DNA from 2 places in the Bradyrhizobium sp. USDA 3364 genome. Region 1 is predicted to be linked to the other one. Evidence: riboswitches for the same ligand, from Rfam matches in the RefSeq annotation. Region 1 holds a riboswitch; the other holds the start of a gene.
What was found. Region 1 has a riboswitch for cobalamin ahead of metE (5-methyltetrahydropteroyltriglutamate--homocysteine S-methyltransferase). Riboswitches for the same ligand answer to the same signal wherever they lie in the genome.
Positions count from the first base shown of each region.

Region 2: it holds a riboswitch for cobalamin, as region 1 does, so the genes downstream of both, ACVILL_RS10200 (TonB-dependent receptor) here and metE (5-methyltetrahydropteroyltriglutamate--homocysteine S-methyltransferase) in region 1, are expected to answer to the same signal.

Region 1 covers NZ_JBSRYG010000002.1:1,210,147-1,217,601, reverse strand. The annotation lists gene ACVILL_RS05760 (MmgE/PrpD family protein) at 1-57, shown strand, start outside; gene prpC (bifunctional 2-methylcitrate synthase/citrate synthase) at 86-1,264, shown strand; gene prpB (methylisocitrate lyase) at 1,275-2,198, shown strand; gene ACVILL_RS05745 (hypothetical protein) at 2,223-2,378, opposite strand; gene metE (5-methyltetrahydropteroyltriglutamate--homocysteine S-methyltransferase) at 2,445-4,790, opposite strand; cobalamin riboswitch at 4,905-5,105, opposite strand; cobalamin riboswitch at 5,227-5,437, shown strand; gene ACVILL_RS05735 (ribonucleoside-diphosphate reductase subunit alpha) at 5,552-7,455, shown strand, end outside.
Region 2 covers NZ_JBSRYG010000002.1:2,181,471-2,188,925, reverse strand. The annotation lists gene ACVILL_RS10210 (hypothetical protein) at 1-1,175, shown strand, start outside; gene ACVILL_RS10205 (hypothetical protein) at 1,292-1,465, opposite strand; gene ACVILL_RS10200 (TonB-dependent receptor) at 1,578-3,791, opposite strand; cobalamin riboswitch at 3,952-4,149, opposite strand; gene ACVILL_RS10195 (FecCD family ABC transporter permease) at 4,263-5,306, shown strand; gene ACVILL_RS10190 (ABC transporter ATP-binding protein) at 5,303-6,076, shown strand; gene ACVILL_RS10185 (ABC transporter substrate-binding protein) at 6,079-6,909, shown strand; gene ACVILL_RS10180 (MBL fold metallo-hydrolase) at 7,013-7,455, opposite strand, start outside.

The DNA of each region.
Region 1 (7,455 bases):
GGCACGACCAGCGCCACCGGCATCTTCGATTGGTCCGGCTCATCCGCCGGACGCTAGATCACAGCAGAACAACGGGAGGAACAGGATGGCCATCGAACCGAACAAGCCGGCGCCGAAGAAATCGGTCGTGCTATCGGGCGTCGTTGCAGGCAATACCGCGCTCTGCACCGTCGGCCGCACCGGCAATGACCTGCACTACCGCGGCTACGACATCCTCGATGTCGCGGAGACCTGCGAGTTCGAGGAGATCGCCCATCTTCTCGTTCACGGCACCCTGCCGAATGCCGCGGAGCTTGCGGCCTACAAGGCGAAGCTGCGCGGCCTTCGCGGCCTGCCTGTCGTGGTGCGCAACGCGCTCGAGGCGCTGCCGGCGGCGGCGCATCCGATGGACGTAACGCGAAGCGGCGTCTCGACGCTCGGCTGCGTGCTTCCGGAGGCGCACGATCATAATCATCCCGGCGCACGTGACGTCGCCGACCGGCTGATGGCATCGCTCGGCTCGATGCTGCTGTACTGGCATCATTTTGCCCAGAATGGCCGCCGCATCGACGTCGAGACCGACGACGAGACGATAGGCGGGCATTTCCTGCATCTGCTGCATGGACGCCGCCCGTCCGAATCCCACGTCCGCGCGATGCACACCTCGCTCAACCTCTATGCCGAGCATGAGTTCAACGCCTCGACCTTCACCGCCCGCTCGATCGCGGGAACCGGCGCGGATATCTATTCGGCGATCACCGGCGCAATCGGCGCGCTGCGCGGACCCAAGCACGGCGGCGCGAACGAGGTCGCTTTCGAGGTGCAGAAGCGCTACGATGGCGTCGATGACGCCGACGCCGATATCCGCCGCCGGGTCGCCGCCAAGGAGGTGGTGATCGGCTTCGGGCATCCGGTCTACACGATCGCCGATCCGCGCAACAAGGTGATCAAGGAGGTCGCCCGACGGCTGTCGGCGGAAGCGGGCTCCACGAAGATGTTCGAGATCGCTGACCAGATCGAGGCTGTCATGGCCGAGACCAAGAAGATGTTCGCCAATCTAGATTGGTTCAGCGCGGTGTCCTACCACATGATGGGCGTGCCGACGGCTATGTTCACCCCGCTGTTCGTCATCGCGCGCACCTCTGGCTGGGCCGCCCATATCATCGAACAGCGTGCCGACAACAAGATCATCCGGCCCTCGGCGAACTATGTTGGACCGGAAAACCAGGCTTTCGTACCGATCGAGCGCCGGGGCAACCCGCCGTCATCCGTGCGCGCCGCATAAAGGATCCTGCATGCCCTATCTCGTTGCATCCGATCTGCCTTCGGAATCCGCCGGCCGGCGATTTCGCGAGCTTCTGAAACGCCCCGGCATCCTGAAGCTGCCGGGCGCGCACAACGGGATGGCGGCGCTCCAGGCCAAGCGTGCGGGATTTGACGGATTGTATTTATCCGGCGCGGCCATGACCGCGTCGATGGGCCTGCCGGATCTCGGCATCATCACGGTCGACGAAGTCAGCTTCTTCATCCGCCAGATCGTACGCGCCTCTGGCCTGCCGCTTCTTGTCGATGCCGACACCGGCTACGGCGAAGCGCTCAATGTCATGCACGCCGTTCGGGTATTCGAGGAGGCGGGGGCAGGCGCGCTGCATCTCGAGGATCAGATCCTGCCGAAGAAGTGCGGACATCTGAATGACAAGCGGCTCGCTGACGCACATGACATGGCGGCCAAGATCGCGGCGGCGGCCAAGGCGCGGCGCGATCTCGTCATCATCGCTCGCACTGATGCGGCGGCGAGCGAGGGGCTCGACGGCGCCGTGGCCCGCGCCAAGCTCTACATGCAGGCCGGCGCCGACGCCATCTTCCCGGAGGCGCTCAACACCGAAGACCTGTTCCGCGCCTTTGCGCAGCGGATGCCTGATGTGCCGCTACTCGCCAACATGACGGAATTCGGCAAGACGCCGTTCTATACGGCGGCCGAGTTCGAGGCGATGGGCTACGCCATGGTGATCTGGCCGGTATCCGCGCTGCGCGTCGCCAACAAGGCGCAGGAAGCGCTCTATGCAGCAATCGCGCACGATGGCGGCACGCATGGTGCCGTCGAGCTGATGCAGACACGCGCCGAGCTCTATGCCACAATCGGCCTGCATGAGTACGAGGCGCTCGACGCCTCGATCGTTCAGACCATCATTCCCGAGGGCATGCCGCAGCGGCGATAGTCGTCGGGCAGGCGCGGCGCTCGTTCAAGAGCGCCGCTCTCCCGACCCACCGAGGTGAATCGCCAGAATTTTTTCGGGCGTCTCGTTCACTTCGATGATTTGAGCGTTGCTGCCGACGAATTCCAGGATCGTCCTGTCGCCCTCGCGTGACAATCCCGCCGACCAGCGAGATGTTGACATGGTAGGGCGTCGCTTTGCCAAAGCGGGTGCATTTGATCCAGAACTGCATCGGCAGTCTCCGTAGTGTCAGGACGCCACCCGCAAGGCGTGCGCAGCAGCGACCATATTGACGAGGGCAGGGCGGACCTCTTCCCATTTGCGGGTCTTCAGGCCGCAATCCGGGTTGATCCAGAGCTGGCCGTCCGACAGGCGCTGGCGCGCTAGCTTGAGCAGCTCGGTCATCTCGTTGATCTCAGGCACGCGCGGCGAGTGGATGTCGTAGACACCGGGACCGATCTCGTTCGGATAACGGTAGTTCCGGAATGCATCCAGCAGCTCCATCTTCGAGCGCGAGGTCTCGATCGAGATCACATCGGCGTCCATCGCGCCGATCGCGTCGATGATGTCATTGAACTCGGAGTAGCACATGTGGGTGTGGATCTGGGTCTCGTCGCGGACGCCCGACGAGCAGATGCGGAAGCATTCCACCGCCCAGTCCAGATAGGTCGTCCACTCCGAACGGCGCAGCGGCAGGCCTTCGCGCAGCGCCGCCTCGTCGATCTGGATCATGCCCGCGCCGGCACCTTCGAGGTCGGCGACCTCGTCGCGGATCGCAAGCGCGATCTGCCGGCAGGCTTCGCTGCGCGGGATGTCGTCGCGAACGAATGACCAATTCAGGATCGTGACCGGGCCGGTCAGCATCGCCTTCATCGGCTTTTTGGTCAGCGACTGCGCGTATTGCCACCATTCGACCGTCATCGGCTTCGGGCGCGACACGTCGCCGAACAGGATCGGCGGCCGGACGTAGCGTGAGCCATAGGATTGCACCCAGGCATGCTCGGTGAATACGAAGCCGGAGAGCTGCTCGCCGAAATACTGCACCATGTCGTTGCGTTCGAACTCGCCATGGACCAGTACATCAAGGCCGATGGCTTCCTGCCAGCGCACAGTCTCTGCCGTCTGCTCCTGCAGGAAGGTCTTGTAGCTGGCGTCGCTCAGGCTGCCCTTGGCATGCGCGGCGCGCGACTTGCGGACCTCGAGCGTCTGCGGGAACGAGCCAATGGTGGTGGTCGGGAACGCCGGAAGATTGAACCGCGCGCGCTGTACTTCGGTTCGTTCCTCGAAGGAGCTGGCACGGCCGCGCATCGCGGTGTCAATGCCAGCCATGCGCTGCGTAACCTTTGCATCGTGAATCCGCGGCGAGGTCTTGCGCGCGGCGGCAGACGCGTCGGAGGCCGTCAGCGCAGCCGCGATCGAATCGCGGCCGCTTGCAAGCGCGGTGCCGAGCGCGACCAGTTCCTCCATCTTCTGCACCGAGAAGGCGAGCCAGCTCTTGACCTCGGCGTCGAGCTTCGCTTCGAGGGCAAGATCGATCGGCACGTGCAGCAGCGAGCAGGACGGCGCAATCTGCACACGGTTCTTGCCGAGCTTCGCGACGACCGGTTCCAGCCGGTTGAGCAGCTTGCTGAGATCGGCGCGCCAGATGTTGCGGCCGTCGAGCACGCCGAGCGAGACGACGCGCTCAGCGGGCAGGTGGGCGAGGTCATCGAGCTGCTCGGGCGCGCGCACCAAGTCGAAATGCAGGCCGGCGACGGGGAGCGCAAACGCAGTGTCGCGGTTTGCGCCGAGGCTGCCGAAATAGCTCGCCAGCATGATCTTGATCTGCGGCACCGCCTTGGCGATCTCGCCATAGGCGCGACGCAGCGCATCGTGGGCGGTATCGTCGAGATCGAGCGCCAGGCAGGGCTCGTCGATCTGCGCCCATTCGGCGCCGCGGCGGGCAAGCTCGCGCAGTACCTCGATATAGACCGGAAGCAGGCGGTCCAGCAGCGACAGCGGTTCGAAGCCGGCGTCCTTGCTCTTGGCGAGTTTCAGGAAAGTAACCGGGCCGACCAGCACCGGTCGGGTCTGGTAACCGAGGGCCTTGGCTTCCTCATATTCCTCGATCGGCTTGCGTGAGGCGAGGCGGAACTGCTGATCTGCAGAGAGTTCGGGCACCATGTAGTGGTAGTTTGTGTCGAACCACTTGGTCATCTCCTGCGCCGGTACGCCATGACCTTGGCTATGGTGCGCGTGACCGCACGACGCGTCATGCGCGCTACCTTCAGCGCCGCGCGCCATCGCAAAATAGGTCGCAAGCGGCACCGGGCCGCTGCTCCAGCCATAGATGGCCGGGATCGCGCCGACCATCACCGAGGTATCGAGCACCTGGTCGTAGAACGAGAAGTCGTTCGACGGGATCACCGAGACGCCGAGCTTTTTCTGGCGTGCCCAGTTGGCGGCGCGCAGACCGACGCCGGTCTCGATCAGCGTCTTTTCGTTTGTCGCGCCGGCCCAGAAGCTTTCCAGCGCAAGCTTGAGTTCACGGCGCGGACCGATCCGCGGCGTGCCGAGAGTCGCAACAGCAAGTGAGGAGGTAGATGTGGAAGACATTGGCTTAACCCCAAAAGTTGGGGGCAAAGGCCGTAGTGACACGTCTGGACTCCGCAAGACGCGGGAAAAGCGCGTGCGGGGTCGCAACCGCACCACCGGGACACCCCGCCCGAGGACGTTCATGTTGTCGAGGCAGGTCTCCTGGCTCGCGGGTCCTAGCTGTCGTCTGGCCTTCCCGAAGCTTTCGCCTCAGTGGCTTTGAGTGGACGACAACTCGCCGCTTACAGTTGCGGGGGCAGCGCCGGCATTGTACCGGCTTCCCTCTTAGCTCCGGGAGAAAGTGCCTCTCGGAGAACCACGACGCCGCCACTTATCGGCAACTTCGCGTGGCCGTCAACTCGGGCGGCATCACGTGTGATCGAGCGACGTTGTTCACATCATCAACAGGCGCCATCCGCATTTTCTGGCGACCCATTGACACAGTGTGCCAAATCACACCAGATATAGTTGTTACGGTCCGTCATGCCGCAAAGCATGGTGGCTAAGAGGGAAGCCGGTGATCTCACCGAAAATCCGGCACTGCCCCCGCAACTGTAAGCAGCGAGTTGTTCCCGAAATCACGTCACTGATGCGTCGTCCGCATCGGGAAGACACGGGAGCGACGACGACCTGCGAGTCAGGAGACCTGCCGTAACACCGAAATTACGTCCACGGGCGGGGTGTCCCGGCGGTCGCTTGCACAGCCATGCCGGTGCGTTGCCGCCGGGATGATGCAGCGTCCCCTGACATCCGGCCCCAACAAACGTCACGGGGTCTGCACGATGTCACTCTCTCTCGATCGCGAAACAAAGCCAGCGCCACTCATCCTGCTGCGTCCGGAAGTGCTTGCCGCGCCGGAGGCCGCTCCTCCGATGCAGGTGATCCGCCGCAATGGCACGGTGTCGAAATTCGACGCCAGCAAGATCTCGGTTGCGATGACCAAGGCGTTCCTGGCGGTCGAGGGGCACACCGCCGCCGCATCGCGCCGCGTCCATGAGGTTGTCGAGCAGCTCACCGCCGAGGTCCTCAGTGCGCTGACGCGTCGCATGAGCGAAGGTCGCACCTTCCACATCGAGGACGTGCAGGACCAGGTCGAGCTCGCGCTGATGCGGAGCGAGCACCATAAGGTGGCGCGCGCCTATGTGCTGTATCGTGAGGAGCGCACGAGGCAGCGCGCTGAGCAGGACGCGGCGAGGGCGGTGGCCCAGCCTGTGGCCGGGCCGGCCATTCACATCACATTGCCGAACGGTAGCGAGGTGCCGCTCGACCACGCCCGGCTGGCGCTGATCATCAACGAGGCCTGCGCCGGCCTCGATGGCGTCGATGCTGCGCCCGTGATCGCCGAGACCCAGCGCAACATCTATGACGGCATCAGCCAGGATGAACTGGCGCTCGCCTCGGTGATGGCCGCGCGCACCCTGGTGGAGCAGGAGCCGAACTACACCTATGTCAGCGCGCGCCTCTTGCTCGACAAGCTGCGCACCGAGGTGTTGTCCTATGTGCTTGATATGCCGACCAGCGCCTCGCAGGCCGACATGGCGAGCCGCTATGCCGAGTATTTCCCGGCCTATATCAAGACCGGGATCAAGGCCGAACTGCTCGATGTCGAACTCGGCCGCTTCGATCTGGCGCGGCTTGCGGCGGCGATGAAGCCGGAACGCGATCTGTCGTTCCAGTTCCTCGGGCTGCAAACGCTGTATGACCGCTATTTCCTGCACGTTCGGGGCAACCGCATCGAGCTGCCGCAGGCATTCTTCATGCGCGTTGCGATGGGTCTGGCGCTGCGCGAGATCGACCGCGAGGGGCGCGCGATCGAGTTCTACAATCTCTTGTCGTCGTTCGACTTCATGGCTTCGACGCCGACCCTGTTCAATTCTGGCACGCAGCGGCCGCAGCTCTCATCGTGCTTCCTCACCACCGTGGCTGACGATCTCGACGGCATCTTCAAGTCGATCAAGGATAACGCGCTGCTGGCGAAATATTCCGGCGGGCTCGGCAATGACTGGACCCGCGTCCGCGGGCTCGGCGCGCACATCAAGGGCACCAATGGCGAGAGCCAGGGCGTGGTGCCGTTCCTCAAGGTCGCCAACGACACCGCGATCGCGGTGAACCAGGGCGGCAAGCGCAAGGGCGCGGTCTGCGCCTATCTCGAGACCTGGCACGTCGACATCGAGGAATTCCTCGATCTGCGCAAGAACACCGGCGATGACCGCCGCCGCACCCACGATATGAACACCGCGAACTGGGTGCCCGATTTGTTCATGCAGCGCGTCGAGGCTGACGGCGAGTGGACGCTGTTCTCGCCCGACGAGACGCCGGACCTGCACGATCTCTACGGCAAGCCGTTCGCCGAACGCTACGCCCATTACGAGGCCAAGGCCGCGCGCGGCGAGATGCGAGTGTTCAAGCAGATTCGCGCCGTCGATCTCTGGCGCAAGATGCTGACCATGCTGTTCGAGACCGGCCATCCCTGGATCACCTTCAAGGACCCGTCCAATCTGCGCTCGCCGCAGCGCCATGCCGGCGTGATCCACTCCTCGAACCTCTGCACCGAGATCACGCTGAACACGTCTGACGACGAGACTGCGGTGTGCAATCTCGGCTCGATCAACCTCGCCAACCACATACAGGACGGCAAGCTCAACGACGCCAGGCTGAAGGCCACAGTGACGACCGCGATGCGGAT
Region 2 (7,455 bases), 970 kb from region 1:
CCTCGCGCTGGTGCCTGGCGCGCTACTCCCGCTTTGTCCGCAAGTATCACCATTGTCCGCCTTTGCGCACCGATCCGGCCGGCTTCCTCGGCTTCGTCGAGTGGCTGTTGGCGGCGCAGCATTTCGATGTGCTGCTGCCGACCCACGAACAGGGCTTCCTGTTCGCGCGCGCCGCGGCACGGCTGACGTCGCACACCGGCCTGGCGCTGCCGGATTTCGCCTCCTATCGCACGGTGCACAGCAAGGCCGGCTTCAGCCGGCTGCTCGACCAGCTCGACCTGCCGCAGCCGCCGACCCGGATCGTGCGCTCGGCCGAGGAGCTGCGCGACGGCCTGCGGTTTCCGTCGGTGGTCAAGACGTCGGTCGGCACCGCGAGCCGCGGCATCTGGTTCGTGCGCGATGCCGGCGATCTCAACCGCGCGCTGTACGATCTCGAATCCTCGGGCGATTTTGCCGGCGAGGTGCTGGCGCAGGATCTCATCACCGGCACGGTCGAGAAGGCGCAGTCGGTGTTCTGTCGCGGCACGCTCATTGGCTTCCACGCCTACCGGCAGATCGCGGCCGGTGTCGGCGGCGGCGAGGCGATCAAGGAGAGTGTGAGCCGCCCGGCGATCCGCGCCTGCCTCGAGACCATCGGCGCGCATCTCGGCTGGCATGGCGCGCTTTCGGTCGACGTCATCATGCCGTTCGACAGCGCGACGCCGCTGTTGATCGACTGCAATCCGCGGCTGGTCGAGCCCATGAACGCGTACCAGTCGAGCACCGATCTGGTCGATCTGCTGCTGCGCGTCTCGCTCGGCGAGACGCCGCCACCGGCGGCCGAGAGCCGCGCCGGGGTGCGGACGCATCTCGCGATGCAGGCGCTGCTCGGCAGTGCGTCGCGCGACGGCACGCGGCGCGACCTGATCAGGGAATGCGGCCGCATTGCCACGGGTGAAGGCCTCTATCGGGCCAGCAGCGAAGAGTTGACGCCGGTGCGGCTCGATTGGCTCAGTGCCGTGCCACTGGCGATGACGACGGTTCTGCTGCTCGCATCGCCGCAAATCGCATCATCGCTGGCGCGCGGCGGCTTTGGCGCGCATCTGCTCGATCGCGCGAGTATCAGGACGATCGAGGGTGAGGAATTCTCGCGCGATGTTTCACCACGTCGTCCTGGCGAAAGCCAGGACCCATAACCACCGCTGCAAGTTTGGTGGCACGCTGGGGCGGCACCTCGCCCGATAGCGCGCTTCAGGGGCAATGGGTCCTGGCTTTCGCCAGGACGACTTCGTGGATGGATTTCGCTTAACCCCTACAACGGCTCGTCATCATTGCCGTAGCGATCGATCTTCGGCGTGGCGATGTCGCCATCCTCGTAACAGTCGTCGTCAGCCGGCGCTGCGGGCGGCGGAGGTTTCTTCGCCTCGTCGTCGGTCTTGTCGTTGATCTTGGCGCCGCCCTTGCTCTGCTTCCCGGCCTTGGCCATGTGTTTCCCCTGCGCGGGTCAAATCCGCTCAGGGAATTCTACTCCAGTTTCCGTGCGCTCGTCATGAGGAGACGGTGCGGCGGGGTCACACCCCGCCACACCGGATCATGCTCTAGAACGTCGCGCCGGCCCTGACCATGTAGGTGCGGCCTGGCAGCGGGTAGGCGGAGAAGCGGCCATCCGTGAACGTGCTCGCGATGGCGTAGTCGTAATAGAGCGCGTTGAACAGGTTGTTGACGCTGAGCGACCAGAAGAAGCGGTCAACTTGCCCGCTCAGCTTGATGTCGGCGGTGGCGCTGCCGGGAATCCGGCTCTGGGTGTTGGCCTGGTCGTTGTCCATGATGCGCGAGCTCCAGGCGCGCACCGTGGCATCGAACACCAGATAGTTCTGCCAGATATTCCAGGTGACGCCGAGATTGCCGGTGTAGCGCGACACCAGCGGCACGTCGTTGCCGGCCCACATGCCTTCGCGGAATACGGCGCGGGTGATCGCCATGCCGCCGCGTAGGGTCACGGTGTCGCTGACCTTGAGCGAGGCGCTGGTCTCAGAGCCATAGCGGCGGGTCGGGTCGAGGTTGGTGTTGTAGAACAGCACCGGATTGAAATGGATCTCGTTCTCGAGATCCATCAGATAGACGCTGGTCTGCACCTGAAACAGGTTGGTCTTGACCCGGAAGCCGCCTTCGACGTCTTCCGAGGTCTGGGTCTTGAGCTGGAAGGTCTGCGGGATCGGCGCGAAGGTCAGCGGGTCGAACGACGGTCCCGACGCGACGCGCTCGTCGACATCGGGCGTGCGGAATGCACGCGCGGCGCGGCCGAACACCGAAAAGCTGTCGGTGAGGCGATGCTCGACGCCGACATGCAGCGCGTACTGCGTCTCGTTGCTGTCGAGCGGGGAGGCCTGCGTGTCGAACGCGAACGGCGCGTTCGGGTCGTAGCGGTCGCGCGCCGAGACGCCGGTGTTCTGAACGCGTGCGCCGTAGGAGAAGTCGGTCGTCGGCAACAGGCCCAGCGTATGTTGCCAATAGCCGGCCACGGACCGCTGCTCGATATTGTAGATATGGAAGGGATCGACGCCCTGATAGGCGCCGCGCGCCTCACGGAAGGTCGAATCGTAATAGTCGATGCCGGTCAGGATCGTCGACGGCATTCCGAGCATCACGGTCTTGACGCTGAGCCGCGGCGTCAGCGACCAGGTCTCGAGCGCGGCGTCGTTGTAGGTGGAGGAGAAGCTCGGCGTCGGCACCGTGCCGAAGAAGCCGCTCTGCGTGTCGCGCTGCCGCCAGCCTCCGTCGACGATCAGGTCGACGCCGTTCATCAATGTCTTGGTGAAACCGGCCGTGACGCTTGAGGTCTGCTGGTTGGCGTAGTCGAACGGCGTGGCGGCGCCGCGGCGGTCGGTGAGCAGCTCGTTGACGCCGATCGACGGATCGACCAGCCGTCCGCCGGGCAGGCCGAGCTTCTGGTCGCTGCCGGTGACGGTCAGGAACGCGCTGAGATCCGACGTGGTGTAGTTGATGTTGCCGATCGCGTTGCGCTGGTCGAGCGCATTGTTGACGCGGTAGCCGTCGGACTTGATGCCGTTGCCGTAGAACGAGGTGGACCACGGTCCCGAATTAAGCGCCGCGGAGACTGCGGCCGTCCGCGTGTTGAACGAGCCGGCGCCGCCCTCGGCCCTGATCGTGGCCGGCGGACCGCCGGCGCCGGTCTTGGTGACGATGTTAATTACGCCGCCCACCGCGTTGTCACCGTAGAGCACCGCACCGCTGTTGCCGCGCGTGATCTCGATGCGCTCGATCGAATCGAGCGGGATCGTGGTGAGGTCGAAGCCCGCCTTGTCCATGTCGTTGAGGCGGCGGCCGTTGAGCAGGAACAGCGTGTTGTCCGTCGCGAATGCGCCGAAGCCGCGCAGGTCGACCGAGGTCTTGGCGCCGTTCGGTCCACCATAGGGAGTTTGCAGCTGGACGCCCGGCACCTGCGCAAGGATCTCGGGCAACGAATGCACCGGCGAATGCGCGATGTCGTCGGCGGTGATCACGGCCGAGGAGGAGCCGACAATGCCGGCGAACTGGCGGCCGCCGCCGGTGCCACCAGTTCCGGTGGCCGCGCCGGTCCCCGTCGAGCTCGATCCGGCGCCGCTGACGGTGTTGCTGCTCTGCGCGGTGCCCGGTGCCGGGCGGCGCGAGGACGGCGCTTCGTCAGCGGCCGGCCTGGCGCGCGTGACGTTCTGGTCGCCCGGTTTGGTGACTTCGATCGCCGGGAGCTGATCGGGAGCGGGCGCCTGCTGCCCCCGTGCACCTGAAGCAAGGATTGCAGGCGCGATCATCGTCGACGCGAGCAGAAGCGCGCGGCGGCGATGGGGTGGGAAGGCGGACATAGGCGAGACCTCGGTAACGTCAGTGGCACGTCACCGCGAACCAGTCTCACCATCGTGCTTGCAGCATCAGGTGAAGCTCATGCCTGTACTCCCCGACCGGCATCATCGCGTGTGACCACGGCTGACGGCAGGTCTCCTGGCTCGCGGGTCGTTACCCTTCGTCGCCTTCCCAGGACCGAGATTCCCAGTGGCATCTGACGAAGGATTCACCGCATACAGTTGCGGGGGCAGCCGCGGCGTTGGGGAAGTTTCCCCGTACCGCATTCCCTTTTCATCTCATTAAAGAACCGTCATGTTCATCTAGGGTTCGGCCGGGCAGCAAAGTCAATCCGGCGGCAGCCGGGCAAATGGCCGCTCCGCCACGGTTTTTGGCGAGTGTCGCTTGTCTGCCACGGCGATCGCTGTAAGAGCATGGATTCAATGAGCGTGCAGGATTTTGCCTTGGCGGCCGAGGTCGCGGCGCGGCGCCGGTGGGGCGTCACCGCGGCGCTGCTCGCGCTCGTGGTGCTGCTGCTGGTGATCTCGCTCGGGATCGGCCCGGTGCCGCTGTCGCCGCTCGCGGTGATCGAGGCGCTGTTCGGCAGCGGCAGCGACGTGGCGCAGGTGATCGTGCGCGAGATCCGCCTGCCGCGCACCATCCTGGCGTTTGCGATCGGCGGCATTCTCGGCCTGTCCGGCGCCGCGCTGCAAGGGTTGCTGCGCAATCCGCTGGCCTCGCCGTCGCTGTTCGGTGCGCCGCAATCGGCGGCGTTCGGCGCGGTGCTGGTCATTGCGCTGGGTCTCGCCGATGTACGCTCCTATGCACTGCCGGTGGTGGCGATCATCGCCGCGTTCGGCTCGGTATTCGCGCTGCTCGCGATTGCCGGCCGCAATGCCGGGCTGTTGATCCTGATCCTCGCGGGGCTCGCGATCTCGAGCTTTGCGGGAGCGGCGACGGCGCTGGTGATGAACCTCTCCAGCAATCCGTTCGTGGTGCTGGAGATCGCGTTCTGGCTGCTCGGCTCGCTGGAGGATCGCAGCTTTCAGCACGTCGCGCTGGCGCTGCCCTTTATCATCGCTGGCGCCGCCATCCTGCTCAGCCAGGCGAGCGCGTTCCGCGCGCTGACGCTCGGCGAGGAAGCGGCGCAGAGTCTCGGCGTCGACGTCGGACGGCTGCGGCTCTACGTCATCACTGGCGTTGCGCTCGGCGTCGGCGGCGCGGTCGCCGTGACAGGCACGATCGGCTTCATCGGTCTGGTCGCGCCGCATCTGATGCGCCCGGTGATCGGTCACGATCCGGCGCGGCTCCTGGTGCCGAGCGCGCTCACCGGCTCGGCGCTGCTGCTTGCGGCCGATATCGCGGTGCGCATCATCCCCTCTACCTCGGATATCAAGGTCGGCGTGCTGACCTCGATCATCGGCGTGCCGTTCTTCCTCTATCTGATCATGCGCGAACGCCGCGCACTCGGCGGAGGCGTGGCATGACGCTGCTCTCCGCCACCGCGCTCAACGCCTCGCTCGGCAGCCGCAGGGTGCTGCACGATGTCTCGCTGGCGTTGACCGCGGGTCATCTGGTCGCGCTGGTCGGGCCGAACGGCGCCGGCAAGACCACGCTGCTGCGTGCGCTGGCCGGACTGATTCCATCCGACGGCGACATCAGGATCGGCGGCGACGCGCTGGCGTCGCTCCCGTTGCGCGAGCGCGCCAAACGCTTCGCCTATTTGCCGCAGGGCCATATGGTGCACTGGCCGCTGCCGGCGCGCGATATCGTCGCGCTCGGCCGCTATCCGCATGGCGCGACCGATCCGGCGCGGCTGTCGCAGCTGGATATGGAGGCGGTGCTGCGCGCGATGCAGGCGGTCGACGTCGAGGCGTTCAGCGATCGCCGCGTTACCGAGCTCTCCGGCGGCGAGCGCAGCCGCGTCGCGCTGGCCCGCGTGCTCGCGGTGGAAGCGCCGGTGATCCTCGCCGACGAGCCGACCGCCTCGCTCGATCCGCGCCACCAGATCGACGTGATGCAGAAGCTGCGCAACGTCGCCGACACTGGTGTGCTGGTCATCGTGGTGACGCACGATCTCGGGCTCGCGGCGCGCTTCGCCGATGATGTGCTGGTGCTTTCGGAGGGACGGCTGGCCGCGCAGGGCGCGCCGGAGCAGGCACTGTCCGAAGCAGTCCTCGCCAGTGTGTTCAGGGTCAGCGCCTATCGCGCCGAATTCCAGCGCGAGGCCGTCATTGTGCCGTGGGCGGATGTGTGATGATGCGGCGTCTCGCAGCCCTGGCAGCGGTCGCATGGATGATGTCGTGCAGCACCGCGTTCGCCGTCGGACCGCGCATCGTCTCGATGAATGTCTGCAGCGATCAGCTCGTGCTGACGCTGGCCGATCCGGACCAGATCCTCGGCCTCAGCCGCTTCTCGCGCGATGCCTGGCAATCCTGGGCCGCCGAGCAGGCGCGAAGCTATCCGCGCCTGTCCGGCGGGGCCGAGGATGTGCTGCTGCTCAAGCCCGACATCGTCGTCGTCAGCCTGTTCGACAAGCGTGCGACGCGCGATCTGCTGAAGGCCAACGGGCTGCACCTCGTCGAGTTCACGGTGCCGCGCACCCTGGACGAGGTGAGGAAGCAGATTTTGGCGATGGGCGGTGTGCTGCAGCATCCGGATCGCGCGCAGGCCGAGATCGCGCGCCTCGATGCGGCGATCGCGCGGGCGCGGGCGGTGGCGAGCACGCGTCAGTATCGCGTGCTGCCTTTGGAGCGGCGCGGCTTTGTCTCGGGCGACGGCAGCCTGGTCAGCTCGCTGCTGACGGCGACGGGCCTGACCAACGCCGCCGGCGAGCTCGGCCTCGGCGCGGGCGGGTTTGCCTCGCTCGAGGCGATCGTGAAGCTGCGGCCGGATTTCATCCTGGTGTCGGAAGCCGGCGATCGCGCCGAGGATGAGGGCCGCGCCTTCCTGCTGCATCCGGCGCTGGAGCGCTTCTATCCGGAAGGCAAGCGCATCGTGCTGCCCGAGCGGCTCACGGTGTGCGGCGGCGTGATGCTGGCGGATGCACTGGATCGGCTGACGGAAGAGTTGAAAAGGGTGACGCGTTAGGTCTCTGCGTCGTCATTGCGAGCGGAGCGAAGCAATCCATCTTTCCGCTTGCTGAGGTATGGATTGCTTCGTCGCTTCGCTCCTCGCAACGACGCTGAGGGACCTACCCCAACACCACCGGCCCGCCGGCCTTCTTCCACGCGTCGATGCCGCCTTCGATATGGGCGGTGTTGGCCAGCCCGGCCTTCTTCGCGGCGGCAACGGCCATCGCCGAGCGCTCGCCGAAGGCGCAGAAGAACACGACGCGGCGGCCGGTCGCGGCCGCGACTTCGCGCAGCATGCCGCCGGGCTGCAAGGTGGCGCAAATCCCCGGATAGGGCGCATGCAGCGCGCCGGCCAGCGTGCCGTGCTTGGCGCGCTCCGCGGTCTCGCGCAGATCGACCAAGAGGATATCGGGACGACCGAGGCTCGCGATGGCGTCGCGCGCGTTCAGCGAGAGGCCTTCCTTGGCGAGCTCGTCCTGATGCAGGCCGACATGCATGTTGGCGGGCACCACGACATCCATCAGCTTCGGATTCGGCAAATTGAGATTGTTCATCAGCTCGA